3 regions of the Clostridium neuense genome follow, and region 3 is predicted to be linked to each of the others. Evidence: riboswitches for the same ligand, from Rfam matches in the RefSeq annotation. Region 3 holds a riboswitch; each other region holds the start of a gene.
The links. Region 3 has a riboswitch for S-adenosylmethionine ahead of ACJDT4_RS00520 (pyridoxal phosphate-dependent aminotransferase). Riboswitches for the same ligand answer to the same signal wherever they lie in the genome.
Positions count from the first base shown of each region.

Region 1: it holds a riboswitch for S-adenosylmethionine, as region 3 does, so the genes downstream of both, nifH (nitrogenase iron protein) here and ACJDT4_RS00520 (pyridoxal phosphate-dependent aminotransferase) in region 3, are expected to answer to the same signal.
Region 2: it holds a riboswitch for S-adenosylmethionine, as region 3 does, so the genes downstream of both, metK (methionine adenosyltransferase) here and ACJDT4_RS00520 (pyridoxal phosphate-dependent aminotransferase) in region 3, are expected to answer to the same signal.

Region 1 covers NZ_JBJIAA010000018.1:96,585-107,295, reverse strand. The annotation lists gene ACJDT4_RS19415 (ABC transporter permease) at 1-1,078, shown strand, start outside; gene ACJDT4_RS19410 (response regulator transcription factor) at 1,542-2,234, shown strand; SAM riboswitch class I at 2,533-2,638, shown strand; gene nifH (nitrogenase iron protein) at 2,847-3,674, shown strand; gene ACJDT4_RS19400 (nitrogenase component 1) at 4,148-5,665, shown strand; gene ACJDT4_RS19395 (nitrogenase component 1) at 5,719-6,999, shown strand; gene ACJDT4_RS19390 (DUF1659 domain-containing protein) at 7,093-7,317, shown strand; gene ACJDT4_RS19385 (DUF2922 domain-containing protein) at 7,333-7,545, shown strand; gene ACJDT4_RS19380 (EAL domain-containing protein) at 7,724-8,962, shown strand; gene ACJDT4_RS19375 (PAS domain-containing sensor histidine kinase) at 9,152-10,711, shown strand, end outside.
Region 2 covers NZ_JBJIAA010000006.1:131,934-142,644, reverse strand. The annotation lists gene spoIID (stage II sporulation protein D) at 1-958, shown strand, start outside; gene ACJDT4_RS08590 (peptidoglycan DD-metalloendopeptidase family protein) at 1,263-2,033, shown strand; gene spoIIID (sporulation transcriptional regulator SpoIIID) at 2,133-2,387, shown strand; gene mreB (rod shape-determining protein) at 2,487-3,515, shown strand; gene yyaC (spore protease YyaC) at 3,691-4,248, opposite strand; tRNA gene ACJDT4_RS08570 (tRNA-Tyr) at 4,552-4,636, shown strand; tRNA gene ACJDT4_RS08565 (tRNA-Val) at 4,642-4,717, shown strand; tRNA gene ACJDT4_RS08560 (tRNA-Thr) at 4,733-4,808, shown strand; tRNA gene ACJDT4_RS08555 (tRNA-Tyr) at 4,814-4,898, shown strand; SAM riboswitch class I at 4,964-5,063, shown strand; gene metK (methionine adenosyltransferase) at 5,130-6,305, shown strand; gene recD2 (SF1B family DNA helicase RecD2) at 6,586-8,802, shown strand; gene ACJDT4_RS08540 (hypothetical protein) at 8,827-9,822, shown strand; gene ACJDT4_RS08535 (ComF family protein) at 9,876-10,475, shown strand.
Region 3 covers NZ_JBJIAA010000001.1:99,002-109,712, reverse strand. The annotation lists gene gatC (Asp-tRNA(Asn)/Glu-tRNA(Gln) amidotransferase subunit GatC) at 18-311, shown strand; gene gatA (Asp-tRNA(Asn)/Glu-tRNA(Gln) amidotransferase subunit GatA) at 325-1,761, shown strand; gene gatB (Asp-tRNA(Asn)/Glu-tRNA(Gln) amidotransferase subunit GatB) at 1,764-3,203, shown strand; gene ACJDT4_RS00530 (small, acid-soluble spore protein, alpha/beta type) at 3,281-3,454, opposite strand; gene ACJDT4_RS00525 (hypothetical protein) at 3,667-3,948, shown strand; SAM riboswitch class I at 4,026-4,132, shown strand; gene ACJDT4_RS00520 (pyridoxal phosphate-dependent aminotransferase) at 4,213-5,364, shown strand; gene ACJDT4_RS00515 (cysteine desulfurase family protein) at 5,445-6,581, shown strand; gene thiI (tRNA uracil 4-sulfurtransferase ThiI) at 6,578-7,723, shown strand; gene ACJDT4_RS00505 (class I SAM-dependent methyltransferase) at 8,108-8,734, shown strand; gene ACJDT4_RS00500 (bifunctional cystathionine gamma-lyase/homocysteine desulfhydrase) at 8,791-9,933, shown strand; gene ACJDT4_RS00495 (PLP-dependent cysteine synthase family protein) at 10,617-10,711, shown strand, end outside.

The DNA.
Region 1 (10,711 bases), on a different contig from region 3:
TATATCTTCTGTTATTGTACTTGTGGGAATGGGACAAGGAACAAAGGAGAGTGTATCACAGCAAATAGAAAGTCTGGGAACAAATTTAATAACAGTTAGTATAACAGGCAATAGAAGTAAGTCATTTTCATCTAAGGAACTTAATCAAATAAAGGCAAAGCCTGGTATAAAGGATATAGCACCGGAGCTTTCATCTACTGCTAATGTAAAAGCTGGAGATAATACGGCAAGTACTAGTATGGAAGCAAGCACTCCAAGCTATGCAGAAATAAGAAATTTAACTGTAAGTTCTGGAAGATTTATAAATCAAAGAGATCAGGATAACAGATATAAGGTTGCTGTAGTTGGAATTGATGTTGCAAATGAACTTTACAGTTCAACTGATGTTGTAGGTCAAATAATAAATGTAAATGGTGTTGATTTTAAAATTGTTGGTGTACTTGCAGCTCAGGGCAGCTCTTCTACGGGCTCTGGTGATGATAGAATTATAGTGCCATTAAGTACTGCTCAAAGGCTTACAAAAACTACAAGTGTAAGAACCTTTTATGTTGAAGCAAAGAGCAAAGATACAGTAGACGAGGCAATGGGATATTTGCAGCTTTTTCTAAATACCAAGTTTGGAGCAGCCTCAAACAGCTATAGAATTTTTGATCAAACAAGTATATTAGATACAGTAAACAAAACTACAAGCAGCTTAACCACAATGCTTTCAGGTATAGCAGCAATATCCTTGCTTGTAGGAGGAATAGGTATTATGAATATAATGCTTGTTTCTGTAATTGAAAGGACAAAAGAAATAGGTATAAGAAAGGCCATAGGTGCAAAAAGAAGAACAATACTTTTTCAATTCCTTTTAGAGTCTGCGGGAATAAGTGCTATTGGGGGAATGCTTGGCGTAGCTTTGGGATATGGCCTAGCATATATTGCACAAAGACTTCTTAAAATGAATGTATCAATATCCTTAAATGTAGTTTTAGGAGCAGTTGCGTTTTCAGTTGCAGTTGGAGTTATTTTTGGAATGTATCCAGCAAATAAAGCTTCAAAGCTTAGCCCAATGGAAGCACTTAGGTTTGAGTAATTAAAAATATACATTTAAATTTTAGGTTGGTGTATAATATAAAGATATTGCGAATTAACATCATCTTGGAATATTAAATAAAATTAATAAATCTAAGCGTCAAATTGTTAAAATCTTAAGAGCTTTCAATAACTCGCTGAAAAAATGCTCAAACAAATTGAAATCTCTAAAGCTTTTAACAATTTGCCACTAAGATTTACAAAATTTTATTTAAACTATTCCTTCAATGACGTTACTTCGCAGGGCGGAAAATCAAGGAATATTTTTCTCCGCTTCTCTACGAAAAATGCGCTGTAAAAATGGTTAATCAATGTAAACTGGTGTTGGTATACATATATTACAAAAAATTAATTGATTAACAAATATTCACGCCTAAAATTCCGTAGGTACGGAGGAATTTTTTCATTGCACAACCGTGGGAGCGAAGCATTGTTCCTTCGCAATTTTTATATGGGGTGAGTTTATGAAAAAGATTTTAATTATAGAGGATGAAATAAGCATAGCGGAGCTTGAAAAGGATTATCTTGAGCTTAGTAATTTTGATGTAGACATAGAAACTTCGGGAAAAAGCGGTCTTGAATACGCAAAGTCAAGGGATTATGACCTCATAGTATTGGATTTAATGCTTCCGGAAATAAGTGGATTTGATATTTGCAGGGAAGTCAGAAAGGTTAAAGATATACCAATTTTAATGGTTTCTGCAAGAAAAGAGGATATAGATAAGATAAGAGGACTTGGTCTTGGAGCGGATGATTATATGACAAAGCCATTTAGTCCCAGTGAACTTGTTGCAAGAGTGAAGGCACACATAAATAGATATGAAAGATTAACACAGGGAAATAAAAACTTTGATGATGAAGATATACAAATCAGAGGTCTTAATATAAATAAAGCATCTAGAAAGGTGTTTGTAAATGGAAAAGAAGTAGTGTTTACTACTAAGGAATTTGATTTGCTGCTATTTTTGGCTCAAAATCCAAATAGAGTTTTTAGTAAGGGAGAACTTTTCGATAGAATATGGCATATGGATTCTATAGGTGAGATAGCTACCGTAACCGTACATATAAAAAAGATAAGAGAAAAGATAGAGAAAGATACCTCCAATCCAGAATATATAGAAACCGTATGGGGAGTTGGCTACAGGTTTAGGGGATAATATAGATAAATAAGCTGAAAGCTTAAAATAGCTGGTGTTATAATTTTACAAGTAATATTTTGTATGCCTTAATCAGTTGACAATGGACAGTTGACAATTGATAGTTAAGGATGATTTACCTTTTGCTTTGCTCAGGTAAATCTTAGAACTTGATGGTGTCAGCTGTGCTCGACACTTTATTTAGATTGAAACAATTAAAAATATATTGACATGAAGAGTATAGGTGGTATAATTAATATTATAAATTAGAATACTAATCCTATCTGAGTGATAGGTAATAACTTAATAGTTGTTTAGAGTCTTATCAAGAGAGATGGAGGGATTGGCCCGATGAAATCCAACAACCTGAATAATTGTTTTATTTAAGGTGTTAATTCCAGCAGGAGTAACCTGAGAGATAAGAGACGGTAGAGTTTAACTTTCTGTAGCTTATTACGGAAAGTTTTTTTATATGAACAACTTAGTTTATAAAAAATATTATATAGATATTCTGTTGATTGACTGGATAAACCAGAGGTCAAGTTTTATATCGCATGGAAATGCTTCCTGAGATATGAAACTTGGCCTTTTTAATTTTAATAAAAGCAAATAAATTTAGGAGGAGTATATATTATGAGGCAAATAGCTATTTATGGAAAAGGTGGAATAGGTAAATCTACAACAACTCAAAATTTGACTGCAGGTTTATCTGAAAGAGGAAAAAATGTTATGGTAGTTGGCTGCGATCCAAAGGCTGATTCTACAAGATTGCTTTTAGGAGGACTTGCACAGAGAACAGTATTAGATACCTTGAGAGAAGAAGGAGAGGATGTAGATTTAAATTATCTAATGAAAAAAGGCTTTAAAGGAATAAGATGTGTAGAATCCGGTGGACCTGAACCGGGTGTAGGATGTGCTGGCAGAGGTATTATAACTTCTATAAGCATGCTTGAAAGGCTTGGAGCATATACAGAAGATTTGGATTATGTTTTTTATGATGTTTTAGGTGATGTTGTTTGTGGTGGCTTTGCTATGCCAATTCGTGAAGGTAAGGCAAAAGAAATATATATTGTAGCTAGTGGGGAAATGATGGCACTTTATGCAGCAAATAATATATCAAAGGGAGTACAAAAATATGCCAATAAGGGCGGAGTTAGATTGGGTGGAATTATATGTAACAGCAGAAAAGTAGACAACGAGAAGAAACTGCTGGAGGCATTTGCAGAGGAATTAGGTACACAACTTATTTATTTTGTACCAAGAGATAATGTAGTTCAAAGGGCAGAAATTAATAAACAAACTGTAATACAATTTGCTCCAGAATCAAATCAAGCAAATGAGTATAGATCGTTGGCAGAAGCAATAGAAAAAAATAAAAATTTTGTGATTCCAAAGCCAATGACACAAAAAAGACTTGAAGAAATAATTTTGACACATGGCTTAATAGAACAGGCAATATAAGCTACTGTAGATAAACAAGCGGAAAGCTTTAAATTACTAATACCAAATTTATCCTTATAAACTTGAATTTGAAGAATAGTAGAGAGCAAGGAGTAGAGAGTAGAGTGAATGTGGATTTGCCTTTCGCTTCTCTCAGGTAAATCTTAGAACTTAATAGTGTCAGCTTTGCTGGACACTATATTTTAAGTGCCTTGGGCGCAATAAGTTTTAGATTTTTCGAAGCATAGCAGAGAAAAATCATCCTTAACTGTCCTCTGTACTCTAAGCAAAATCTTAGGTTTACGGGATAAACTTGATATTAGTCATTTGAAACTTTCATGTTGTCTATCTATATAGATAAACCGCTTCAACTATTTAAATTCATGTGCACCATAATGCCCAGAAGATGGCATTTTAGTACAAATAAATTTCAAGTTTCAGAGTGGTTTATCTTTATTAAGATTTTTATTTAAGTTTAGGAGGAGGTAAATTCAATGAGATTTGATCTTAAAACTTCAGTGGTAAAAACCCGTGAAAAGCGCCTTGGAACTATAATTGGCTGGAGAACTGGAAAAGCTTCAGAGTTGTCTAAGGATTCCGCATTTACCTGTGCTGGTTGTAAGGGAAACGGAGGAAAGAAACTTTGTGAAGCTGTAGGTCCATTTACACAAGGTTCAACCTGCAGTGAGCAGATGGTTGAGTGTCAGGCTGGAAATGTGAGAGATGCAGTTTTAATTCAGCATTCACCAATAGGCTGTGGAGCTGGTCAAGTATCATATAACTCCATATATAGAAATGGTTTAGCTATTAGAAACTTACCAATTGAAAATATAAAGATAATAAATACTAATATGAAGGAAACAGATACGGTGTTTGGAGCACTTGATAAATTAGAACAATCTATAAGAGATGCGTGGGATAGACATCATCCAAAAGCAATTTTCGTTGGAACCTCTTGTGCTGCAGGAATAATTGGAGAGGATATAGATAGTATAACAACTAAAATGCAGGAAGAACTTAAAATACCAATCATTCCAATACCCTGCGAAGGATTTATGTCAAAACATTGGAGTACAGGTTTTGATGCAACACAGCATGGAATTTTAAGGCAGATAGTTAATAAACATCCCAAGAAACAAGAAGATTTGGTTAATGTAATCAATCTCTGGGGAAGTGATGTTTTTACACCAATACTTAAAGAACTAGGTCTTAGGGTAAATTATGCTGTAGACCTGGCAAGGGTGGAGGATCTTGAAAAGCTTTCAGAAGCAGCAGCTACTGTTACATTTTGTCATACTTTATCATCTTATATTGCAGCTGTTTTAGAAGAACAATTTGGAGTACCAGAGGTTAAAGCACCACAGCCATATGGAATTGCGGGTACAGACGCCTGGATACGAGAACTTGCTAAGGTCACACATAGGGAGGAAAAGGCAGAGGCTTATATAGAAAGAGAACACCAAAGAATAGCTCCAAAATTGGGAGAACTTAGAACGCTTTTAAAGGGTAAAAAAGGTTATGTTGCAACAGGTTCTGCATATGCGCATGGGCTTATTGCAGTGCTTAAAGAGCTTGGAATTCAGGTTGATGGCTCCCTTGTATTTCATCATGATCCTGTGTATGACAATAATGATGAAAGTAAGGATTCTTTAGCTTTTTTGGTAAAGCACTACGATGATGTTCCCAATTTTAGTGTAAGCAACAAACAGCAATATCAATTTTATGGATTGCTTAAAAAAGTAAAGCCCGATTTTATACTTATAAGACATAATGGGCTTGCTCCACTTGCTTCGCGTATGGGAATTCCAGCAGCGCCACTTGGTGATGAACATCATGCTGTAGGTTATCAGGGGATTTTAAATTTAGGTGAAACAATTCTTGAAATACTTGCACATAAAAAATTTCATGAAGATTTATCTAAGCATGTAAAACTACCATATACAAAGTGGTGGCTTGAGCAAACAGATCCATATATACTTGAAAAGCAAAATTATGCTGTGGGGAAGGAGTGAGGATAGTGTCTAATTCAATTGAGCAGGTTAGGTATGGCTGTGCTATTGGGGCAATGCATAGTGCTTTTGCAATTCCAAGAGTAATTCCAATTACTCACTGTGGACCAGGTTGTGCGGATAAGCAAACTGCAAATATAAGCTTTTATAATGGATTTCAAGGTGGAGGATACGGAGGAGGTTCTGTTGTACCTAGCACTAATATACATGAAAAAGAAGTTGTATTTGGAGGTGCCAATAGACTTAGAGAACTAATTGAAGCTTCCTTCAAGGTTTTGGATGCAGATTTATTTGTGGTTATGACGGGCTGCATTCCAGATATTGTAGGAGATGATGTTGGCGCTGTAGTTAGTGAATTTCAAGACAAGAATTTTCCGGTAGTATATGCGGAAACGGGAGGATTTAAAGGAAATAATTTTATAGGTCATGAACTGGTAACAGAAGCTATTATTGATCAATATGTAGGTGATTATGATGGCCCTAAGCAAAAGGGACTTGTAAATGTGTGGTCACTTCTTCCGTATCACAATACTTTTTGGAGAGGTGATCTTACAGAAATTAAGAGGATTTTAGAGGGTGTAGGCTTTGAGGTAAATATTTTATTTGGGCATGAAAGCAAAGGCATTTCGGAGTGGAAAAATATCAAGAAAGCACAATTCAATTTAGTTTTATCTCCATGGCTTGGACTTAAAACTGCAGAGCATCTAAAAAGCAAATATAATCAGCCATATTTGCATATTCCTGTGATACCAATAGGGGCTAAGGAAACCAGTGAGTTTTTAAGAAAAGTGGTTGATTTTGCGGGGATTGATAAAAGTAGGGCTGAGAAATTTATTGAAGCTGAGGAAAAAAGATATTATCAGTACTTAGAGGATTTTTCAGATTTTTATGCAGAGTACTGGTGGGGGCTTCCAGCTAAGTTTGCCATTGTAGGGGATAGTGCATATAACTTAGCTATAACAAAGTTTTTAGTGAATCAGCTTGGATTGATACCTGCAAAACAAATTATAACTGAAAATCCGCCTCAAAAATATAGAGATATCATTAAAGAAGAATATAAACATATAGCAGAGGATGTTTCATTAGACGTGGAATTTGAAGAAGATAGCTACACAATTCATGACAAAATAAGAAAAACTGATTTTGGACATAAACCACCAATTATATTTGGAACTACGTGGGAAAGGGATTTGGCAAAAGAATTGAAGGGTTCTATAGTTGAAATAGGGTTCCCAGCATCCTATGAGGTTGTTATATCAAAATCCTATATAGGATATAAAGGAGCACTTACTTTGCTTGAAAAAATATATACTACTATAGTTAGCGCAAGCGCTTAAAGCATATGCTGAGTAATTTATAATTGATTTTTTAAAAGTTTTTTAGCATTTTTAAAATTTAATCATATATACAAGGTGAAAGGGGTTGATAATATGGCAGCAAATGCTACTAAATTTCAAACAGCAATTCAGCTTGTATATTCATTAGGTAAGGGAGCAGACGGAAAGGATAAAGAAAAAGCAGTTAAGTTTTCTAATGTAGATGTTTCGGCTTCAGATGATGATATTTATTCAGTAGGTAATGTTTTGGCATCACTTATGTCTGTAACAGTAACAGGAATAGAAAAAATAGATCACAGTAAAATTGTGAATCAATAATAGGGAGGGATTTAAATGGCTAAGAGTTTAACTATGACTTTTTTAACTGATGGAGGAAAAAAAGCAACTTTAAATGTTCCAAATGTAAAGGACAGTCTTACAAAGGATGAAATTTCGGCAGCGGCAAATACTATAATAACTAAAGGTGTATTTAATACAGCAAATGGCAAGTTTGTAAAAATAGATTCTGCTAAAATAGAGGAAAGAAATTCTACAGCGTTAATATAGGTTAGGGTAAAAGTATTCTTTAGCGTAAGATTAAGTAAAATTTTTGTTAAAATAATTACATCCTTAATTTCCATTAGAATAAGTCGGATTACATCGCAAGGTGTAGCCCGACTTTTATTGTTTTATTTATGAATATACTGTATAATAAGATATAAGATTAAGGGAAGGTGATCTATTGATGAAGGCAAGTGCAGTTGATATAAAAAAAATAGTAGCTGATAAGAATCTAAACATAGGATTTCAACCAGTAGTATCTGTAATACAGAAGTCAGTAATAGGCCTTGAGGCGACTTTTTTAGGAGTTAATGATGAAAGTGGTAAGAATATACCTGCCTCTAAACTCTTTAAGCTTGCTGAAAAGGAAGGCATTGCAATAGAACTCGATAGGCTTTACAGGGAAAAAGCTATTGAGAAGTTTCAGAATCTTTGCAAAGATAACAAGGAACTGCTTTTGTTTATAAACATAAATATAGCTATAATTGATAAGTATATTGGTTCAGGAATAATAATGAATCAAATATCAGATAGCAGTATATCAGCTAAAAATGTTGTTCTTGAAATTGTAGAAGAGAAAATAGACAATATTGAAGCTCTAAAACAATTTATATACCTATATAGGAGTAAAGGATTTCTTATATCGCTTAAAAATCTCGGAGCTGGCTTTGTAAATATGGATAAGATATCATATGTAGAACCAGATATAATAAAAATAAATAAAGCTATAACAAAGGGAATAGAGCTTGATTATTACAAGCAAGAAATATTTAAATCTCTTGTTAATCTTTCTAAAAAAATAGGAGCTCTTGTAGTATGTGAGGAGATAGAAACCGAGCAGGAAGCCATGATAATAATGGAACTTGGAGCTGATATGCTTGAAGGAGAATATTTTAAAAATGGCAAAGAAATTGATGCAGAGCATATGAGAGAACTCAAGGAGTTCATAGGCAAAACAGCAATAAATTATAAAGATTATATGCAAGAAGAAATACATGCTAGAGAAGATATCCATAAAAGTTATGATGATATAATTAACAAGGTACTTGAAAAACTTTCAAAAGCTAAAGAAGACAAATTTCAAAAAATTATCGATGAAGTTATAGAAAAATATAGTGAATTAGAGTGTGTATATATACTAGATAAGAGTGGAATTCAAATTGGTAACACATCTACAAAATGCATTAATATGCGTGAACAAAGGGCACTCATATTTCAGCCTGCCAAAAATGGAACTGATCATTCCTTGAAAAAGTATTACTATTACTTAAAGAGTATGAGTCTTGAAAAATATGTTACCGAGCCATATATATCTCTTGCAACAGGTAACTTATGCATAACAATATCAGCCACATTTAAAAATGTAGACAATAATGAATATATATTATGTATAGATTTTAATCCGGATTATATAAATATGTAAATTATATCGGTATTTAAGTACAAAAGAGATAGGCATAATACGGAATACAATAAAAGGTGCTCATTTTGTGCACTTTTTATTGTATTGTTATGTAAAGTTATATGCACAGTGTACTAAGAATGAAATTTTAGTTAGGGATCTTCTAAAATTATGTGTGATATTATATATTTTTGATTGTGGGGGATTTAAATGAATATCAGCGACAATATTTATGAAGGAAATGAGGGTGAACGTAAAAAAAGTTTATATAGAAGAAACTTAATACTTTTATTTCTGTCGGGGATTGTTTTATTGTATGTAGCACTGCCGACTACTTTTACGGATAACAAAACATATGTCAATATTGTAGAAATGATTAATTTATTACTTAAACTAAGTATGTTTATATCTGTTATAATTGCGTATAAAATTTATCACAAAACAGTATTTATATATTTAGAAATAATTTTAGGAGTTATTTCGGTAATAAATATTGTTTTTTTGATTGCATTGGTTAAAGGTGGAGGAGCTTTAAACAATATTCCTAATGTTTGCTATATGTTCAAATTTATAATAGACTGCATTGCCTACACATCAGCAATTACATTTAGCATATTGTTAAAAAGTACAGTTACAAATAAAGTTTTAAAAAGAGTTCAGATTATATATGGTGTAATACCATTAATGCTTGTTGTAATAATACAATTCAAAGGAAGATATTTTAATTCCTATAATACTATAAAATTAGAAAATATAATGTATTATGGTCAATTAGCATTTTTAGCTATGCTTTTTGTATGCCTGGTTATAATATACAAAAATTCAAATAAGCTTCAAAATAAAGGCTTTTTTAAAAAGCTTATAGTGGCAGATGTCTTGTTTATGATTTCGCATATATTATCTCTAAACTTTATACCATTGATTCATTATTTACATAGATGTAATTATATTTTTTCCTTGCTAGGCACCGCTATTATTTGCCAGGTTGTTATTGAGGCTACACTTCAAAATCAATTGGAAAAGTTGTATAGAAGCATAAGTGAGAAAAATTGTGAAATTGAGAATTTAAAATATTTGTATCGAAGTGTTTTTGAGTTTATGTCCGATGGAATTATTATAAGAGATGGTGGAAACATAATTTTTGCTAATAATTCTATGGTAGAAATGACAAGGGCAGTTTCAGATGAAAAATTTAAGGGCTTTAATGTAGTAAAACTTATAGGAAGTAAATACATTGAAAGATTTAACCAGTATAACAAGTTAGTTTTGGAAGGCAAAAAAGTAAATGGAATTACAGAAGAAATAGTTTGTTTTGATGGCAATAAGATTATGGTAGAGGTTAGCTGCACAAAAATTGTTATGGCTGGAAAGAGCATGATTTTAAGTATTGTAAAAAATATTTCGAATCAAATGAAGGCAGAACAAAATGAAAAAGAGCTTATAGCGGCAAGAAATAAGGATAAGCTGAGAGGAGAATTTTTTGCTAATATATCGCATGAACTTAGAACACCAATAAACGTTATATACAGTTCACTGCAAGTTATGCAAATGCATATGGAAAAAGACAACATAAATAATGATAAAATTGACTGCTATATGAAGGTTATAAAACAAAATTGCTATAGACTTTTAAGAATTATAAGCAATTTAATTGATATAACTAAAATCGAAGCTGGATTCTTGAAGCCTAATATGTCCAGACGGGAAATTGTAAGTTTGATTGAAAATATATCTATGTCTATAGTTACATATCTTCATCAAAAGGATATG
Region 2 (10,711 bases), on a different contig from region 3:
TGTAATAGGATTGGGCAAGAATAATTTAAACTTAAATATATTGCCCAAAATAAACTATGATTTTAATAAGCAAAATAAGAGCAGTGAAAATAAGAAGGATGGTAATATAGATGTATATATTACTAGTAGTAATAAAATAATTACTATAAATTTAGAGGATTATGTTGTTGGTGTAGTTTGTGCTGAAATGCCAATTGAATTTGATAAGGAAGCACTTAAAGCACAGGCTGTTGCAGCAAGAACTTTTGCAGTAGCACATATTAGTGCCTATGGAGGACAAAAATATAAAGGTGCTCACGGAGCTGATGTTACAGATTCTATAGATTGTCAAGTGTACATGGGAAAGGAAGAAAGACTAAGCAAATGGCCAGTAAAATCAAGAGACGAGTATTGGAATAAAGTTTATGAAGCTGTGAAGGAAACAAACGGACAAGTACTCATGTATAACAATAAGTTAGTTATGGAACCGTATTACTTTGCAGTAAGTAGCGGTGAAACTGAAGATGCCAAAGAAGTACTTGGTGAAAATATTCAATATTTAAAAAGTGTACCAAGTCCCGGAGAAGAAGGTGTGAGAAAATATAAAAGTAAAGTTAATATCAGCTATATAAGTTTTATAAATAAAGTTAATGATATATTTCCTAAAAGTAAGCTTAATTTAATTAATGTTAGAAATTCTGTAGAAGTTTTAGAAAGAAATAAGACTGGAAGTGTAAAGACAATAAAGATTGGAAATACAACCATATCAGGAAGTAAGTTTAGGAGTATTATGGGCCTTAATTCTACTAATTTTCAAATAAAGTGCAATGTTAGTGGATTTGAATTTGATTGTACTGGATATGGTCATGGTCTTGGAATGAGTCAATGGGGAGCTGAAGCCATGGCTAAAAGTGGGTGTAAATATGATCAAATACTTAAGCATTATTATACAGGAATTGAGATTAAAGAACTTAAATAATGTAGATTAGATATGCTGAAATTACATTAAGGTTGGGAAATGTTGAGGTTAAGATTATAAAACTGAGCTTTGTTTAGCTTATAGTTATAATTGGTTTATTATTTTTCAATAAGGTAGATTAATTAAATTATAAAATTATTTTAAATATATATCTTTAAAATTTTAACGAAGTAACAATATTTAGATTATTAATATATCTAAGTGTTGTTACTTCGTAATTTTTTTACAATAAAATCTAAAAAAAATTATATTAAATGTATTTTTTTCTAAGTTATGGACACAATACTAAAAGGAGGTGTTAGTAATGAACAATGATTGGAATAAAAACCAAAATAAAAATCAAAGTAAATTTATTAACTTATTTAAGAAGGATGGGTTTTATATAGCTTTATTTGTATGTTTATGCATTATTGCAGGAGTAGCAGCGTACGTTAATTTAAAACCCAAAAGTAGAAGCGTTTCATCTGTTAGACAAACACAACAGAAGGTGGATAAATCGCATAAAGATTCAAAAACTTCTATGAAATTATCAAAAGATGAGGAAAAAAATAATGCAGCAAGTAAAAATATAGAGAATGCAGAGCAGGTTAATAAGAATACTAATTTAACTAAAAAGACTGAACAAAATTCAGTACCGGCATCTACTAGTAATGTTGTTAAAAAGCTTTTTGTAAAACCAATTCAAAATGGAAGTGTAGCTGTTAAGTATGATACATGGTATTCAAAAAATGGGAAATATACTAACGTACAAGGTGAATATATTAAACCAGATAAAGATATGAGTGTCTCTGCAGCTATGGATGGAGTAGTTAAAGCTGTAGATGGAGGAAAAGTCACTATTTTAAATGATAACAGTGGTTATATAACAATATATGATAACTTAGATGAAAAAAGCATAGCTGTAAAACCAAATGATAGTGTTAAACAGGGTCAAAGTTTAGGAAAAATAGGAGACAGTAATTATAGTAATAAACTAATTACAGATACAAGCTGCGTTTATTTTGAAATCGATCAAAAGCAAAAGGATGGAACATATTTAGCTGTTGACCCAGAAAAAATTTTAAATACAAAGTAAAAATTTGATTTTTAAAAGGTTGTAAATGAATTTACAAAAGTAATTTATGATATTGTAAGCGCATATTTATTAAATAGAAGGGTTAAGGAGGTAGCAACTTTGAAAGATTACATTGAGGAAAGAGTTATGGAAGTTGCAAAGTATATTATCGAATCTAAAGCTACTATAAGGAAAACTGCTAAAGTATTTGGTGTAAGTAAAAGTACTATACACAAGGATATGACAGAGAGATTACCTCAAATAAATCCTCAAATAGCTGAAATGGCTAAGGGCGTACTTGAACTTAATAAAGCAGAGAGACATATAAGAGGTGGCAAAGCTACTAAAATGAAATACAAAGCTATTGAAGGTTAAAAACATTCCTACTATAATAGTATAAAGGAGATACTTTTATGTATTTCCATAATATTGAAATAGTGAAAAATAAACGTAGGAGATGGAGTGAATAGAGGAATGTTTTTTAGTATAGGAAATGATATGGGTATAGATCTAGGTACAGCTACCGTTCTTGTATACTTAAAAGGAAAAGGGATAACTTTAAAAGAACCATCTGTTGTTGCTATAAATCGTAATACAAACGAGGTATTAGCGGTTGGCGAAGAAGCGAGGCAGATGATTGGAAGAACACCCGGAAGTATCGTTGCAATACGTCCATTAAGAGATGGAGTTATTTCTGATTATGATATAACAGAGAAGATGCTTAAGCATTTTATACAAAAAGCTTGTGGAAAAAGAAGAATGTCTGCACCTAAAATTGTTATATGTGTTCCTTGTGAGGCTACTGGCGTAGAAAAGAGAGCAGTAAAGGATGCTGCTGTAAACGCAGGAGCAAAAAAGGTTTGTTTAATAGAGGAACCATTAGCAGCAGCAATAGGTGCTGGACTAGATATCACTAAAGCAAGTGGTAATATGGTAATAGATATAGGTGGTGGTACAACAGATATAGCCGTAATTTCTCTTGGTGGCATGGTAGTTAGAAGTTCAATAAAAGTAGCTGGAGACATGTTTGATGAGGCTATTATAAAGTACATAAGAAAAAAACACAAGTTAATGATTGGTGAAAGAACGGCAGAAGATCTAAAAATAAATATTGGGTCTGCTTACAAGAAGGAAATAGAAGACAATATGGAAATTAGAGGAAGAGATCTTATAACAGGACTTCCTAAAAACGTAGAAGTTTCTTCAGAAGAAATGAGAGAAGCGCTTAAAGAAGCTGTAAATTCAATAGCAGATTGTGCACATTCAGTACTTGAAAAAACTCCACCAGAACTTGCAGCAGATATATCAGACAAGGGAATAACTATGACAGGTGGAGGAGCTCTTTTAAATGGCTTAGATAAGCTTATTGAAGAGGTTACAAGAGTACCTGTATATGTTGCAGAAGATCCTATATCATGTGTAGCTTTAGGTACTGGAAAAGTCCTTGATTATGTAGATAAATTAGATTTAACAGTGGATGACATAACTATAATAGAGCGATAAATAATTTGTGAAACTAAACATAGCCAAAATAGAGAGCAGAATATGCTTTCTATTTTGTTTTTTTATAATCTATATAAAAATACTTCCATGTCAATAGCGTTGGATGGTTATTTTATTATTTGAAGTCGTTTAAAAAGTTAGAGTTGTCTTGATTAATATAAAAAATAAAATGTAATTAATTGTGTTTTGGAATCGAAGTCACATTGTTAAAATTAGCATAAAGATAATAAGAATGAAGTATTGCTTGGGTTATGGTTTTTGACATTTGAAATATTAAATTTAAGCGTATATTTCTATTTGTGAATAATTCATTGCTTTCACATGAATCTACTATTCCTATTATAGATACTTCACCTACATCGGGAAGTGATTTTCCAACGCCTTTTCCTGGATGTATTGCGTAATCACGTATTTGTATTTCACCTATATTTTCAGAATCTCCCAAACAAGCATCTATACCAATAATTGTTGATGCAATATGTTTGCTTTTAATTTCTGATAGTTTCTTATCTAAATTTAAGGCATGTATTGGATCAGAAATTGTTCCATATACATTTAGTGGGAAAAACTTTTCTTTTAGCATTGTACCCACCATAGGACCAAGACAATCTCCAATACATCTGTCTGTTCCAATGCATACAATTATTGTATTATCGTTTATATATTTTTGCAAGAAGTTTGAAATTTTAAAATAAGACATTGGAGCATTATATAAAGTTCTTATTTTGTTCAATAAAATCACCTCCTAATAATCTATATGAGGAATTTTTAATTAATATTATTTTTTATTGTAGATGCAAATAAAAAAATATTATTATGCAAAACTATAGAAAGTTTAAATATTTATGTCGTATATCAGTTTACATTCATGTGCTTAAAAGGGAGAAATAACGAGAAAAAAGTACGTATACTAATATAATTATGAGTATTGGTACATAATAAGAATTGATTTTTTTATATTATCAATGTATACTACTATTTGTCGGTGCGAGAGAGAAGCTTCCGACTGAGAATTAAAGTTTAATAAATTAAATGTGGAGGAATTCCCGAGTGGCCAAAGGGGGCAGACTGTAAATCTGTTAGCTCAGCTTTCGATGGTTCGAATCCATCTTCCTCCACCAAGTATGGGCGCTTAGCTCAGCTGGGAGAGCATCTGCCTTACAAGCAGAGGGTCACAGGTTCGAGCCCTGTAGTGCCCACCATACAAAATTTAATACGCTGGCATAGCTCAATTGGTAGAGCAACTGACTTGTAATCAGTAGGTTGAGGGTTCAATTCCTTCTGCCAGCACCAGATGTGGAGGAATTCCCGAGTGGCCAAAGGGGGCAGACTGTAAATCTGTTAGCTCAGCTTTCGATGGTTCGAATCCATCTTCCTCCACCAATTATTTTGACACATTAGTGTCTTTTATTTTATGTTTAAAAAGTGTATAATATAGTTTGTAGTTACTCTTATCAAGAGAGGTGGAGGGAAATGGCCCGATGAAACCCGGCAACCGATGCATTTGCATTAAGGTGCCAATTCCTGCAGTTTTCTGCGAGATAAGAGAGATTTGAATTTAAAAGTCTCTTCTTATTGAAGAGACTTTAATTTTTTTTAAGGGAGGAATATTAAATGAAGAGATTATTTACGTCTGAATCTGTAACAGAAGGACATCCTGACAAAATATGTGATCAAATTTCAGATGCTGTCTTAGATGCACTTCTTGAAAGAGATAAAAATGCTAGAGTTGCTTGTGAAACTACTGTTACAACTGGAATTGTTAATGTAATGGGAGAAATATCAACTAATTGCTATGTTGATATTCCAAGTGTCGTAAGAAACACTATAAGAGAGATAGGATATACAAGAGCTAAGTATGGATTTGACTGTGATACATGTGCTGTAGTTACATCTATAGATGAGCAATCAAGTGATATTGCTATGGGAGTTAATGAAGCATTAGAAGCTAAAAAAGGTGAAATGGATAAAATAGACGCAATTGGTGCTGGAGATCAAGGAATGATGTTTGGTTTTGCAACAAATGAAACACCAGAATATATGCCAATGCCAATATCACTTGCACATAAACTTGCAAGGAAGCTTTCTGAAGTAAGAAAAGATAAAACTATAGATTATTTAAGACCAGATGGTAAAACGCAGGTTACTATTGAATATGATGATAATAAACCTGTAAGAGTTGATGCTATAGTTGTATCTACACAGCATGGTCCAGATGCAACTCATGAACAAATTGAAAAAGATATTATTGAAAAAGTTATTAAACCAGTAATACCAGAGGAACTTCTTGATAAGGACACTAAATATTATATAAATCCTACAGGAAGATTTGTTATTGGAGGACCTCAAGGTGATTCGGGCCTTACTGGAAGAAAAATAATTGTTGATACTTATGGAGGATACGGCAGACACGGTGGTGGAGCATTTTCTGGAAAAGATCCTACTAAAGTTGATAGATCAGCTGCGTATGCTGCAAGATGGGTTGCTAAAAACCTTGTGGCAGCTGGAGTGGCAGATAAATTAGAAATTGAACTTGCTTATGCAATAGGAGTTGCAAAACCTGTTTCTATAGAAGTTGATACCTTTGGAACAGGAAAGGTTTCAGATGATAAAATAGTTGAAATAGTTCAAAAGGTTTTTGATTTGAGACCTGGAGCAATAATAAGAGATTTAGATCTTAGAAGACCTATATATAAGCAGGTGGCAGCTTATGGGCATTTTGGAAGAACTGACATTGATGTTCCTTGGGAAAAATTAGATAAGGTTGAAGAAATAAAAAAATTATTTTAGAAAATAGTGCGAAAAAGACTAGTATTATATATATTGGTCTTTTTTTGCATAAAATAATAAATTTAAAGCAGCCTGTGTTTTAAAATAAAGTTTGCATGTTTTTTTTATAATGGTAAAATATATAATGAAAAGAGTTATGAGTTAGAAGCTCGTTTGAGTAGTTTTATTATTACATATAATTGAGAAAGTTATGTAAAAACGCTATAATTGTTAGGAGAGATACGATAACTGTATCTTTTTTTTTAACTAAAGTATTTTGTTTATAGTAAGGAGATTTAATATGGAAGAACTTCAGTGCGTGGTTGAATCAATTGTATTTAAAAATGAAGAAAATGGTTATGTGGTTGCAGTAACCGAGGATGAAAATTCTAAAAAAATAACCATAACTGGATGTATACCATATATAATGGAAGGACAATCACTTAAAGTTTCAGGAGAATGGACTGTTCATCCGCAGTTTGGTCAACAATTTAAAGTGGAAAAATGTGATGAAGTTTTACCAAACTCGTTGGTTGGAATTGAAAAGTATCTAGCATCGGGAGTTATTTCTGGAATAGGCCCTGTAACAGCAAAAAAAATAGTTAATAAGTTTGGAGATAAAACACTAGAAATACTTGACAACGATGTATATAGATTAAGAGAAATTGAAGGAATAGGAGATAAAAAAATAGAGCTTATATATGAATCCTATTCACAGCAAAGGGAAATAAGAAACATTATGATTTTTCTTCAGACATATGGAGTTACTCCTAATCAGTGTGTAAAAATATATAAAAAATATAAATCAAAAGCCATAGAGGTTGTAAAAGAAAATCCATACATACTTACCGATACAATTTCTGGCATTGGATTTAAAACTGCAGATAAGATTGCTAGAAGTCTTGGGATAGAAGCAAATTCTCCTTTTAGAATTCAAAGTGGAATAACTTATGTAGTAAATGAGTTTTGTGCAATGGGTAATACATATATGCCAATTGAAGACTTAATAAGAGATTCTATTAAGATACTTCAGGTTCGTAAAGACGATATTGAAAAAGCAATATATGAATGTACGCTTTCTCAAAAATTAAAAGTTGAGATTATAAATAATGAAAATTGTGTTTATACAATGCCGTACTATTATAGTGAACTCGGAGTTACAAGAAAAATAATAACTCTTGCTTATGATAAATACAAGGAAATTGAAATAGATATAAATTCTAAAATAAAAGAATTTGAAAAAGAAAACAATATAGAATTTGCAGCATCACAAAAAGATGCGATAGAAGGGGCAATTACTAATGGAGTTGAGATTATAACAGGGGGACCCGGAACAGGAAAAACCACAATAATAAGATGCATAACGTCTATATTTGAAGAGTTATCGATGAAGGTATTTATGGCTGCACCAACCGGGAGAGCTGCAAAAAGGATGTCGGAAGCTACGGGAAGTGAGGCTAGAACTATTCATAGAATGCTAGAACTTGGCTATGAAGATGAAGATTTTTTTGAAAAAACAGAGGAATCTATATTGCAGTGTGATGTAGTTATAATAGATGAAGCTTCAATGATAGATATAATGCTTATGCATAGCTTGCTAAAGGCTATAGGACTTGGCACAAGACTTATCATAGTTGGTGATGTTGATCAACTTCCATCAGTTGGACCAGGCAATGTTTTACGCGATTTAATAGAAAGTAATTGCGTTAAGGTATTTAAGCTTAAAGAAATATTTAGGCAGGCTAAGGAAAGCATGATTATAGTTAACGCTCACAAAATAAATGATGGAGAAATGCCAATATTAAATAAGAAGAATAATGATTTTTATTTTATAAGCGAAGAAAAGCATGACATTATATTAAATACTATATTGAGTTTGAGTTGTGAGCGACTTCCTAAGTATAACAGGAAATGGGATAGTATAAGAGATATACAAATAATAACTCCAATGAAAAAAGGAACCTTGGGTGTTATAAACATGAATAATAACCTTCAGCAGGTGTTAAATCCTAAAGATAAATTTAAAAAGGAAATTAAGTATAGAGATATTATCTTTAGAGTAGGCGATAAGGTTATGCAAAATAAAAATAACTATATGATTAAATGGAAGAGAAAAGGAGGAGAAGGAGAGAAGGAAGGAGAGGGAGTATTTAACGGCGATATAGGTTTTGTATCTGATATAGATGAAGACAATAATTTGGTGGTTTTGTTTGATGAGGAAAGAGAAGTTGTATATGAAAGACTTAATCTTGATGAGTTGTCTCTTGCATATGCTGTTACCATCCATAAAAGCCAGGGAAGTGAATTTCCGGTTGTAATTATGCCATCTTTTGTTGGTCCTCCTCTTCTTATGAATAGAAATCTTTTATATACGGCAATTACAAGGGCTAAACAGCTTGTAGTTATTGTAGGTCAAAAAAAAGCTATTCAATTTATGATAAGCAATAATAAGGGTTTTACTAGATACTCAGGACTTGAATGGAGAATAACTGAAATAATAAATGGAAAAGAAAATTGATTATTATTTGAAAGGAAAGTTTTTATGGGTAAAATTGAAGGTTACCAAAATATATTGAAGCATATACTTAACTGGAATTTTGGAAAAGAAAAATATCTTAATATAGTTTCTCCTCCTTACAATACCTGTGAGGTTTTTTTGGAATTAATAATTGAAAATGTAAAAGTTGGTAACAAGATATTGTACATTACAGAAGAAAAGGATGGAAATGTGGAAATTCTAAAACTAATAAAGGATAATTCACAGGTTAAGGAATATTCTTATTATAGAGGAAATGAGCTGCATGAAGATACTAAAGTTGTTGTATCAAACTATGAAAATGCATTTCATTTAAATTTAAGATTTGACATGATTATTTATGATGATATAAGAAGCTTATCTCAATACAGTAGAATTGAAATAATAGAGCTTTTAGATAGCTTAAAAAATGATAATTGTAGAGTGATAGCGTATTCAATTGAAAGTATGTTAGATAATTGTAGAACCATATATATACCAGCTAGAAATGATATGCTGCCTATAGTAGAGCCTAGAATTATAACTACAGGAGTAAATATAAATAAAGATATGCCATTTGTAGCATTTGAATACCTTAAGTGGTTTATAAATATAAAGAACAATGTAGTAATACCAATTTCGGATGAAAATATGATGCTAAATTTATTTGGATATTTAACATATTCAAAATTGGGAATTGATAAAAGAATCTTATTGTATAGAAAAGATAATAGTTCTAAAAATGTATTAAATAAAGTTAATGGGGCTATAATTATAACAAATGATTTTGAAAGAGTTTGTGAACATATACAAAATATAAGTGTTGCAGTTTATTTTTATGAGCAAAATAAATTTAGCTATAAAACACTTGTATATTTCTGTGGAAGGTTAAGAGGAGGATACAAAAGGAAAGGAGAAGCTATATTTATAACCAATAAGGAAAATAAAGAAATAGAGAAGGCTAAAAATATAACTAGGAATTTCAATAAAACAGCATGGGAAGAAGGATTATTTTCTATATAAAATATTTATTGGATTGTTTCTTTAGTGTGCTCTACAGTGCAGATTATAAGTGTGTGTTGTGTGGAGAAGAAGCATTTGATGAAAAACTACTATGTGGTTCGTGCTTTAAAAATATAAGTTTATGTAAAGGCGAATTCTATGTAGAGAAAGAAAACTTATGCATAAAGTTTTATAGTGTGGCGTATTATTCAAAAAGCATAAAGGAAATGATTATAAGGTTAAAATACAAAAGAGATTTTCTATGTGCAGAGGTGTTAGGAAATCTTATGTACAATTATATTATGAAAAACAATATAAAATTTGATGAAATAACATTTGTACCTATGGAAAAGGGTGACTTAAAAAGAAGAGGATATAATCAAAGTAAGCTGCTTGCAAATGAACTTTCTAAAAGGATAAAGCTGCCGGTGAAAGAGTATCTAGAAAAGAATAGTAAGACAAGTGACCAGATTGGGTTAAATGGCAAAATGAGGTGGCAAAACTTATCAAGTGCTTTTACTGCCTGCAATGAAAAAGCTATATTGAATAGAAAAATTATTTTGGTTGATGATGTTTTTACTACAGGTGCTACTGGATTTTATTGTGCAAAGAATTTAATTTCTAATGGAGCAAAAAGCGTTATTGTATTGACTGCTGCAAAAAGTAGTATATAATATTATTATATATTAAGTTAGGTTTGTGGTTGAAAGTCGATGCTAGTCGCAGGCAAAGCGATCCACGTAAATTAAACAAAGTTTTAATGAGCATGGTGCGGTTTAGAAGTAAGTCCTGCCGTTTAGTTACGAGAGAATTAGTAGTGAGAGGATAGTTCCGGGTAGCGAAAGTTCCAGCAGGCGAGTGTGGGGTCAAAGACCAGGTCAACTAGCTTAATATATTTTTTATATAAATG
Region 3 (10,711 bases):
AATGAGGAGTGATTATTTTGAGTGATAAGCATGTAGATTTAGATACAGTTAAGTATATTGCTAAACTTGCAAAGCTCAAGTTTACAGAGGAAGAGGCAGAGAAGCTTGCAAAGGAATTTGAAGCTATACTTGGACATTTTGAAACTATAGATAAAGTTGATTTATCTGACATAAACATTAATGAATTTGATGAAGTTAATACTGAGTTTAGAAAAGATGTTCCTACGGTTTTTGAGGATAAAAAGAAACTTATGCAAAATGTAAAATCCTTAAGAGATGGTGCTATTGAAGTGCCAAAGATAATAGAATAAGGAGGCTTTTTAAATGGATATATTGGATATGACTGTAGAAGAATTAAAAGCTTCTATATTAAATAAAGAATTAAAATCACAGGATATAGTTAAAGCTTATTTTGATAATATAGAAAAAACTGAACCTGAAATAGAAGCATATGTAACTTTGTGTAAAGATTATGCTATGGAGCAGGCTAAAATAGTAGATGAAAAAATCGCAAAAGGAGAAAAGGTAGGAAAACTTGCGGGCATTCCTATTGCAATAAAGGATAATATATGTACAGATGGAATAAAAACTACCTGTGCATCAAAAATGCTTTATGATTTCGTTCCACCTTATGATGCTACAGTAATAAAGAAATTAAAGGAAGAGGATGCAGTAATAATAGGAAAAGCAAACATGGATGAATTTGCCATGGGTTCTTCTACCGAAAATTCAGCTTTCAAAACTACTAAAAATCCAAGAGATATAACAAGGGTTCCAGGAGGATCCTCTGGTGGTTCTGCTGCTGTGGTTGCTGCTAAAATGGCACCAATATCACTAGGCTCAGATACAGGTGGTTCAATAAGGCAGCCAGCAGCTTTTTGTGGAGTTGTAGGACTTAAACCAACTTATGGACTTGTCTCAAGATTTGGACTTATAGCCTTTGGTTCTTCTCTTGATCAAATAGGACCATTTGGAAAGACAGTAAAAGACTGCGCAGAGCTTTTAGATGTTATTGCAGGGGAAGATCAGCTAGATAACACAAGCGTAAAAGGCCTTCCTAAAGTTGATTACCTAGATGGAATCGACGATGGGATTAAAGGCATGAAAATAGGAATGCCAAAAGAATTTTTTGGAGAGGGTCTTGATCCAGAAATAAAAGCAGCAGTTGAAGCTACTATAGAAAAATTAAAAAGCTTAGGGGCAGAAGTTAAAGAAATGAGTCTTCCAATAACGGAAGAAGGACTTTCTGCATATTATATAATCTCATCAGCCGAGGCAAGTTCAAACCTTGCAAGATTTGATGGAATAAGATATGGATACAGACCAAAGGATTTTGAGGATGTATATGATTTAATGGAAAGCAGTAGAACAGAGGCTTTTGGAGATGAAGTTAAGAGAAGAATAATGCTTGGTACATATGCTCTTTCTTCAGGCTACTATGATGCATACTATAAAAGAGCATTGAAGCTTAAAAAGAAAATAAAACTTCAGTTTAAAAAAGCTTTTGAAGAATATGATCTTATACTTAGTCCTGTATCACCTGTACTTCCTTTTAAAATAGGAGAGAGAAAAGCAGATCCTCTTGAAATGTATCTTGCAGATATATACACAGTAAATATAAACCTTGCTGGAATTCCTGCAATATCAATACCTTGCGCCGTAAGTAAGGAGGGACTTCCAATAGGATTGCAGCTTTTAGGACCTCATTTTGGAGAAAAGAAAATATTTAGAGCAGCAAGAGCACTTGAAAAGGAGAGATAGATATGAGTTACGAAACCGTCATAGGTCTTGAAATACATGCTGAATTAAGCACAAAAACAAAAATATTTTGTAATTGCTCAACAGAATTTGGAGCTAAACCTAACGAGCATACCTGCCCAATATGCATGGGACTTCCAGGAACACTTCCTGTTTTAAATGAAGAAGTAGTTCATCTTGCAGTAAAAGCAGGGGAAGCACTTAACTGCAAAATAAATAAATTGAATAAAATGGATAGAAAAAATTACTTTTATCCAGATCTTCCAAAAGCATATCAGATATCTCAATTTGATTTACCTATATGCGGCGAAGGATATGTAGAAATACATACAAAAGATGGAATGAGAAAAGTAAGACTTAATAGAATTCATATAGAAGAAGATGCAGGTAAACTTGTACACATGGAGTATGAACCTTATTCACTTATAGATTATAACCGTGTTGGAGTTCCTCTTATAGAAATAGTTTCTGAGCCAGATATGCGTTCGCCAGAAGAAGCAGTTGAGTTTATGAAAACACTAAGGGCAATACTTCAGTATGCAAATATATCAGACTGTCGTATGGACCAGGGTTCAATGAGATGTGATGCTAACATATCTTTAAGAGAATTTGGAAAAGAAGAATACAATACTAAGGTTGAAATAAAGAACATAAACTCCTTTAAGGAACTTCAAAAAGCACTTGAAAAAGAGGAAAAACGTCAGAAAGAGCTTTATGATTTTGGAGAAGGCTTCAGAATAAAGCAGGAAACAAGAAGATGGGATGCAGGAAAGGGAAAAACTGTAACCATGAGAACCAAGGAAGATGCTAATGACTATAGATATTTTCCTGAACCAGATATAATTCCTATAGTTATAAAAGATGAATTAATCAAAAGTGTAAATGAAGAAATGCCAGAGCTTCCAGTTGATAGAACAAAAAGATTTAAAGAACAATATGAACTTACAGATAAGGAAATTGAGATACTTGTAGAGGATAAGGCACTATCTGATTACTTTGAAAAGGTAGTAGCTTTAGGTGCAGAGAGCAAAACTACTTCGAACTGGATGCTTGGAGATATGCTTAGATTAATGAGAGAAACAGAGACGGATTCTAAGAGTATACCTGTATCCCCTGAAAATATGAAGGAACTTTTTGATATGATAAAAGGAAAGGTTATAAGCAATACTGCTGCAAAGGAAGTATTTGAAGAAATGTTTAAGACTTCTAAAGAGCCTAAGGTTATAGTTGAAGAAAAAGGATTGTCACAAATAAGTGATAGTAGTGCTCTTGAAGGAATGGTTAAGGAAGTGCTTCAAAATAACGAAAAATCAGTTGCAGATTACAAAGCAGGTAAAGTGCAAGCAATTGGATATCTTGTGGGTCAGGTTATGAAAGCAAGTAAGGGAAAAGCAAATCCACCTATGGTTAAAGAAATATTGGAAAAAGAACTAAGTAAGTTATAGTAGTATCACTTTTTCTTTTGATAAAAAATAATATGTACTCAAATATTATAATAATATTTGAGTACATATTATTTTTTTTAGCTTCTAGGATCACTGTTGGTATTTGAATTTTTATTTCTTTTTCGTTTAGACCTGTCATAGGTTAAACCAATTTCATTTGATAATTCCTGTGTCATTTTTTCAAGAGTGCTTTTTGTTTTTTGACCAGCCTTTTTATTATCTTTGCTGTTTTTGTTACCTTTATGAGCCATATTAAAAGAACCTCCATGATATTCTTAGTTTGAATTAAAGTATTTAAAGGATTTGCACATTAATGTAGTATAACCAAAAGCAATAAATTTATTAAAATTATAAACACTATTAACAGATTATTAATACTTTTTTAAGCGTTATATTATACTATTTATTAAAAGGTTGTGGTATAATATTTTTAAAGTTAAATTTACATTGAGGAGTGATTATAATGAGTTTTTCAAATAAAAGAATATTAGGTACTATAGGTGGTTTAGTCATTGCATTTTTAGCAATATCATTATTTATAAAAATTCTTCCTGTACTTTTAGTGGCAGGAGTAACTATTTGGGGTGTATTTAAAATAACTAAGTGGTTTGAAAATAAAAGTAGTAGAAAAATGCAAACTAATAAAAAAGATAAAATATCTGAAGAGTTTTCAAGTATAGATGAAGAATTTGCATATAACAAAGATAATGTAGTAGATGTTGACTATACTGAAATCAGAAAATAATATTTTAACATAAAACATAATTTAAACTAGTACATTAATAAAAAGAATGATATAATTTAATTAAAATTTAATATTGTTTCTTATCAAGAGCGGTGGAGGGACTGGCCCTGTGAAACCCAACAACCAGCATTTTTCATTTGAATGTATGGTGTTAATTCCTGCAAATTTATTTGAGAGATAAGAGAAAAGTATATTCTAGAAATTAAAAAACTGTTTTTCTTACTCGAAAAGCGGTTTTATTTTTTTATAGGAGATGATAATAAAATGCCTAATTTAAGCAATAAACTTGATTGGTTTACGGAATCAATAATAAGAAAAATGACGAGAGTAGCTAATGATTGTGGTGCTATTAATTTATCACAGGGATTTCCAGATTGGGAGCCTCCACTTGAGATAACTGAAGCTCTTAAAGAAGCAGCAATTCATGGACCACATCAATATGAAATTACCTGGGGATCAAATGAATTTAGACAAAAACTAGCTGAAAAACAGAGAAAATATATGGGCATTGATATAAACCCAGATGAAAATATAGTTGTTACCTGTGGAAGTACTGAAGCAATGATGGTAGCAATGATGTCTGTTTGTGATAAAGGAGATAAGGTAATTGTATTTTCTCCTTTTTATGAAAACTATGGAGCAGATGCAATACTTTGTGGAGCTGAACCTATTTATATTCCACTTATTCCACCAAAGTTTAATTTTGATAAAGAAGCTTTGAAAAAAGCATTTGAGGAGAAACCTAAAGCTTTAATACTATGTAATCCATCTAACCCTGTTGGAAAGGTATTTACAAGAGAGGAACTTTTGTATATAAGTGACTTGGCTAAAAAATATGATACTTTTGTAATAACAGATGAGGTTTATGAACACATAGTATATAAACCATATAAACATACCTATATGGCATCACTTCCTGGAATGAAGGAAAGAACTATATCATGTAGTTCACTTTCTAAAACTTATTCTATAACTGGGTGGAGACTTGGTTATGTTATAGCTGACAAAAAAATAATTGATAACTGCAAAAAAGTTCATGATTTCTTGACCGTGGGGGCAGCAGCACCACTTCAAAAAGCTGCATGTGCTGGGCTTAGTCTTGGAGAAGAGTATTATGATAATTTAATTAATATTTATGATAGAAAAAAACAGCTTTTCTTGGATGGATTGGATGCAGCTAAACTTAAATATTTTGAACCTCAAGGTGCATATTATGTTTTAGTTGATATATCTGAATTTGGTGAAAAAAATGACTATAAATTCTGCCAGTGGCTTGCAAATGAAATAGGAGTTGCAGCAGTGCCTGGGTCAAGTTTCTTTAAGGAAGATGTTAGCAATTATATTAGATTCCATTTTGCTAAAAAGGATGAGACCTTGATAGAGGCAGTAAATAGATTGAAAAAATTAAAAAAATAAAAAAGTTGACAATTAATTTCTATTGGCTTATATTTATTGTGGTAATTGATATGAATTAATAAGAAAGAAGGGACTCGCACTTGGTATATTTTGATAATAGTGCAACTACTGAGCCTCTTAAAGAAGTTTCAGAAATAATGAAGGATGTTTTTTATAATTATTATGGAAACCCGTCATCACTTCATTCTTTAGGTAAAAAGGCAGAGGATAAGCTAATAGAATCAAGAAAAATTTTGGCAGATACAATAGGAGCAGAAGAAAGTGAAATTATATTTACTTCTGGTGGAAGTGAATGCAATAATTTTCTCATAAAAGGTTTTGCAAAACCAGGATTACACATTATAACTTCTAAAATAGAGCATCCTAGTGTTTTGAATACTTTTGCTCAGCTTGAAAAATGGGGAGTAAAAGTTACATATATAGATGTAGATAGTAAAGGAAAAATAAACCTTGAAGAGCTTGAGAACAGTATAACAAAGGATACTGTTCTTGTGAGCATTATGCATGTTAATAATGAAACAGGCACTATTCAGGATATTGAAGCTATAAGTAAAGCTATAAAAGCAAAAAGTTCAAGAGTAAAATTTCATGTAGATGCAGTTCAAAGCTATGGAAAGTTAAAGATAAATCCTAAAAAAATGGGAATAGATCTGCTTTCAACTAGTGCCCATAAAATATATGGACCAAGGGGCATAGGTTTTGCATATATAAGAAAGGGTCTTATGCCAGAACCACTTATAGCTGGCGGTGGACAGGAAGCAGGCTTACGTGGTGGAACAGAAAACCTTGCTGCAATTGCAGCTTTTGCTTACGCAGCAAAAAATATACATGAGAATATGGAAGAAAACTATTCTAAGGTGAAGAGTCTAAAAGAATACTTCATAAATAAAATTTCTAAAATTGAAGATATTAAGATTAACTGTGGAATGGGCGAGGATTTTCTTCCACATGTAGTTAATGTTTCATTTAATGGAGTAAGAGGAGAAGTACTAGTACATGCGCTTGAAGATAAAGAAATATACGTATCTACTGGGTCAGCATGTTCATCAAAGAAAAAGCATATAAGTCATGTCCTAGCAGCAATGGGAGTTGAAAATTGTTATATGGATGGTGCTTTGAGATTTAGTTTTTCGCCTAAAAATACATTCGAAGAAATAGATTATGCAGTAGAAAATTTAGAAAAAATACTTAAGTTTTTGAGGAGAATAAAAAAATGAAAAAACTGATAATGGTTAAATATGCCTCTGAAATTTTCCTGAAGGGTTTAAATAAGGGCAAATTTGAAAAAAAATTAAGAGACAATATGAAGAGATCATTAAAGGGTTTGGAATATACTTTTGTTCATGATTCTGGAAGATGGTTTTTAGAGGGCAGCGATGTTGATGAAATTATAGAAAGATTAATGAAGGTATTTGGAATTGCTGAAATTTGTGTGGTATCACAGATAGAAACAGATTATGATGCTATAAAAGCTAAGGCACTTGAGGAAGTAAAGGAAAGTGGAGCTAAAACTTTCAAAATAGAGACTAACAGGGCAAACAAAACTTTTGCATATAATTCAATGGAGATAAATAGAGAAGTTGGAGCTTATGTTCTAGATAATCTTCAGGATATAACTGTAGATATACATAATCCAGAATGCATGGTTCACATAGATGTCAGAGACAATACTTATGTTTATTCAAAACCTATAAAGGCGCTTAATGGAATGCCATATGGTACTAATGGAAAAACACTTCTTATGCTTTCTGGTGGAATAGATTCTCCAGTTGCAGGGTATATGATGGCAAGACGAGGAGTAGAGGTTGATTGTGTATATTTCCACAGTCCTCCATATACAAGTGAAAGAGCTAAAGACAAAGTTAAAAAGTTGGCTGAAATATTAACTGGATATATTGGAAGAACTAATTTATATGTGGTTCCTTTTACAGATATTCAGATGCAGATAATAGAAAAGTGCAGAGAAGACGAACTCACTATAATTATGAGAAGATTTATGATGAGTATCGCTTGCAGAATAGCAAAGGACAATGAAATACATTCTGTTGCTACAGGGGAAAGCATAGGTCAAGTTGCAAGTCAAACAATGCAGGGGCTTGTGGTGAGCAATGATTGCGCCGATAGACCTGTATTTAGACCACTTATAGCACTTGATAAGATAGACATCATGGACATTTCAAGAAAGATAGGAACTTATGAAACTTCTATACTTCCATATGAGGACTGCTGCACTATATTTGTACCAAAGCATCCTAAGACAAAGCCTATTTTGGAGCAAATAAGAAAATCTGAAAGCATTCTAGACAAAGAAAAGCTAATAGAGGAAGCTATTGAAAAAACGGAAATAATTAGGTTGTAAAATTTAAAATATAGTTGTATAATGTTTATAACATGAACGTAAATTTTATTTTTGCATAAAATGTTATTAAAGGTGAATCGATGATAGGGAATAGTAAATTAAGTTTATAACATCAGAGATAAATCCACATTGGCTGAAATGGATTTTTGGGAGAATTTAATTGAATGCACCCTTGAGAACCGGGTTGAAATGTATTTTATACATGGTGAACTACGGCGTGTACGCACGATAAAGCGTTAGGGTATTAAGATGTACCTAATTACGAGTGCTGTTTTTATTGCAGCAAGTAGAGTGGGACCGCAGATATAACTTCTGCCTCTATAAGATTTTTATAGAGGCAGGAGTTTTTTTATTTTTTAAGATTTTTAGAAGGAGTGTTTAATTATGAATTCAGCAGCTTATTTTAATGAGATTGCAGAAGATTGGAACAAAATAAGGAAGGAGTATTTTAAGGATGAACTGAGAAACAAGGTTATTTCTAAAGTTAATATAAAAGATAAAGTTTGTGCAGACTTAGGCTGTGGCACTGGTTTTATATCTCTTGGACTGTCAGAAAGGGCAGACATAGTTTTTTCAATGGATAATTCAACAAATATGCTTCATGAATTAAAGAAAACTACTTTTAATAAAGGGATAAAAAATATATATCCAATGAAGGGCGATATGTATGATTTGCCACTATACGATGAGAGTGTAGATGCAGTTTTTATCAATATGGCGCTTCATCACATAGAAGATATACAAAAAGCAGTTAAAGAAATGCAAAGAATACTAAAAAAGAATGGAACTTTAATAATATCAGATGTAGAACAGCATAATGGTACTTGGGCTAGAGAAGAAATGCATGATGTTTGGCTTGGTTTTTCTCATAAGCAAATAAAAAGTGCTATGGAAAAAGCGGGCTTAAAGGAAATAAGTGTTGAAAGCAGTGGACTTAAATGCACAGGTTATTCAAGTAAAGGTGAGTTTACTGAAGTAGGGATATTCATAGCACAGGGTAAAAAATATTAAATTATAAATAAAAACCTAGTAAAACAATATGAAAAATATAAAATGGAGGAGATATTATGAAATTTGAATCACTAGTAATACATGGAGGAATTGATGGAGATAAGGAGACAGGTGCAGTTAATGTTCCTATATATCAGACGTCAACTTATAAGCAGGAAGAAATAGGAGTGAACAAAGGTTATGAATATTCAAGGACTGGAAATCCTACAAGGGCTGCACTTGAAAAACTAATTTCTGATCTTGAGGAGGGAGAAAAAGGTTTTGCATTTGCATCAGGAATGGCAGCTATTACGGCAGTCATAATGCTATTTAAAAGTGGAGATAAAATTTTAATATCAAATAATGTTTATGGAGGTACTTTTAGAGTACTTGATAAAGTTTTTAATAATTTCAATATAAAATATAAAATGGTGGATATGACTGATATAAAAAACATTGAAACTAATATAGATGAAGAGGTAAAGGCTATCTTTATAGAATCGCCAACTAATCCACTTATGGATATAACAGATATAAAAGCTGTTTCAGACATAGCAAAGAAAAATGGACTCTTAACAGTTGTTGATAATACTTTTATGACACCATACCTTCAAAAGCCACTAAAACTTGGTGCAGATATTGTACTTCATAGTGCAACAAAGTATCTTGGAGGTCACAGCGATTTAATAGCTGGACTTGTGGTAGTTAATAGTGAGGAACTGGCAGAGAAAATTCACTTTATACAAAACTCTACAGGAGGCATACTCCAACCTTTTGACAGTTTCTTACTCATTAGAGGAATAAAGACACTTCCAGTTAGAATGGATAGACATATTGAAAATGCAACTGCAATTGCAGAGTTTTTGGAAAGCAGAGAAGAAGTAGATAAGGTATATTATCCAGGACTAAAAAGCCATCCCGGTTATGAACTTCAAAAGAGGCAGGCAAAAGGCGCTGGAGCAGTATTATCCTTTGTAATAGATAAAAAATATGATTATAAAAAGTTTATGAAGAATATAGAACTTATAACCTTAGGTGAAAGTCTTGGAGGAGTTGAATCACTAGCATGCCATCCAGCAACTATGACACATGCTGCTCTTCCGTATGAATTGAGACAGGAGCTTGGAATAGTTGATAACCTTATAAGATTATCTATTGGAATAGAAAATGTTGAGGACTTAATAGAAGACTTAAAAAAGGCTTTTGAACTTATTAGATAAGCAAGCTTAAAGATTGAGAATACTAATATTAAATTCATGCTGATAAACTGGAATTTAGCGAGGTGACATTGATTTGGGATATTAAATAAAGCTAATAAATCTAAGACGATAAATCCTAAAATTCTAAGAGAATTTAATAACTCGCTATCGCTCAAACAGATTAAATTCTCTAAGACTTTTACGATTTACCATCTAAGATTTATAAAGCTTTATTTAAACCATCCCAATTCAACATCGCTTCACTTAGCCCGAAAAAGCAAGGAATATTTTTCTCCGATTCTCTACGAAAAATACACCGCTGACGAGATTTTACAATAAAAAGCAATTATAAATTCTTTAAATGATGGATTATAAAGATTTACACCAAAATTCAGTAGGTACGGAGGAATTTTTTCCTTGTATTACCGTGGGAGTGAAATAACAATGCTGAAGGAACGATTTAAAAAGATTCTAATAAATCTTGGTTCAAAAATTGTAAAATGCTTAGATATTTCAATCTGTCTGAGCGATGGCGAGTTATTGAAATATCTTAGTATTTTATGATTTTTGAACCTTAGATTTATAGGATTTTTTTAACGCGACGAAGCATTGTTACTTCACAACTTCCAGTTTGTCAGGATAAACTTGAAATTTGAAATTTTTAATTTGTCAGTTATCCATATATAAGATAGGGGATGTTAAAAATGAATTATTTAAATGATATTAAGGATTTTATTGGAAATACTCCAGTTTTAAAGATAAATAATATTCAATTCACAAAAGGAATAAACGTATTTGC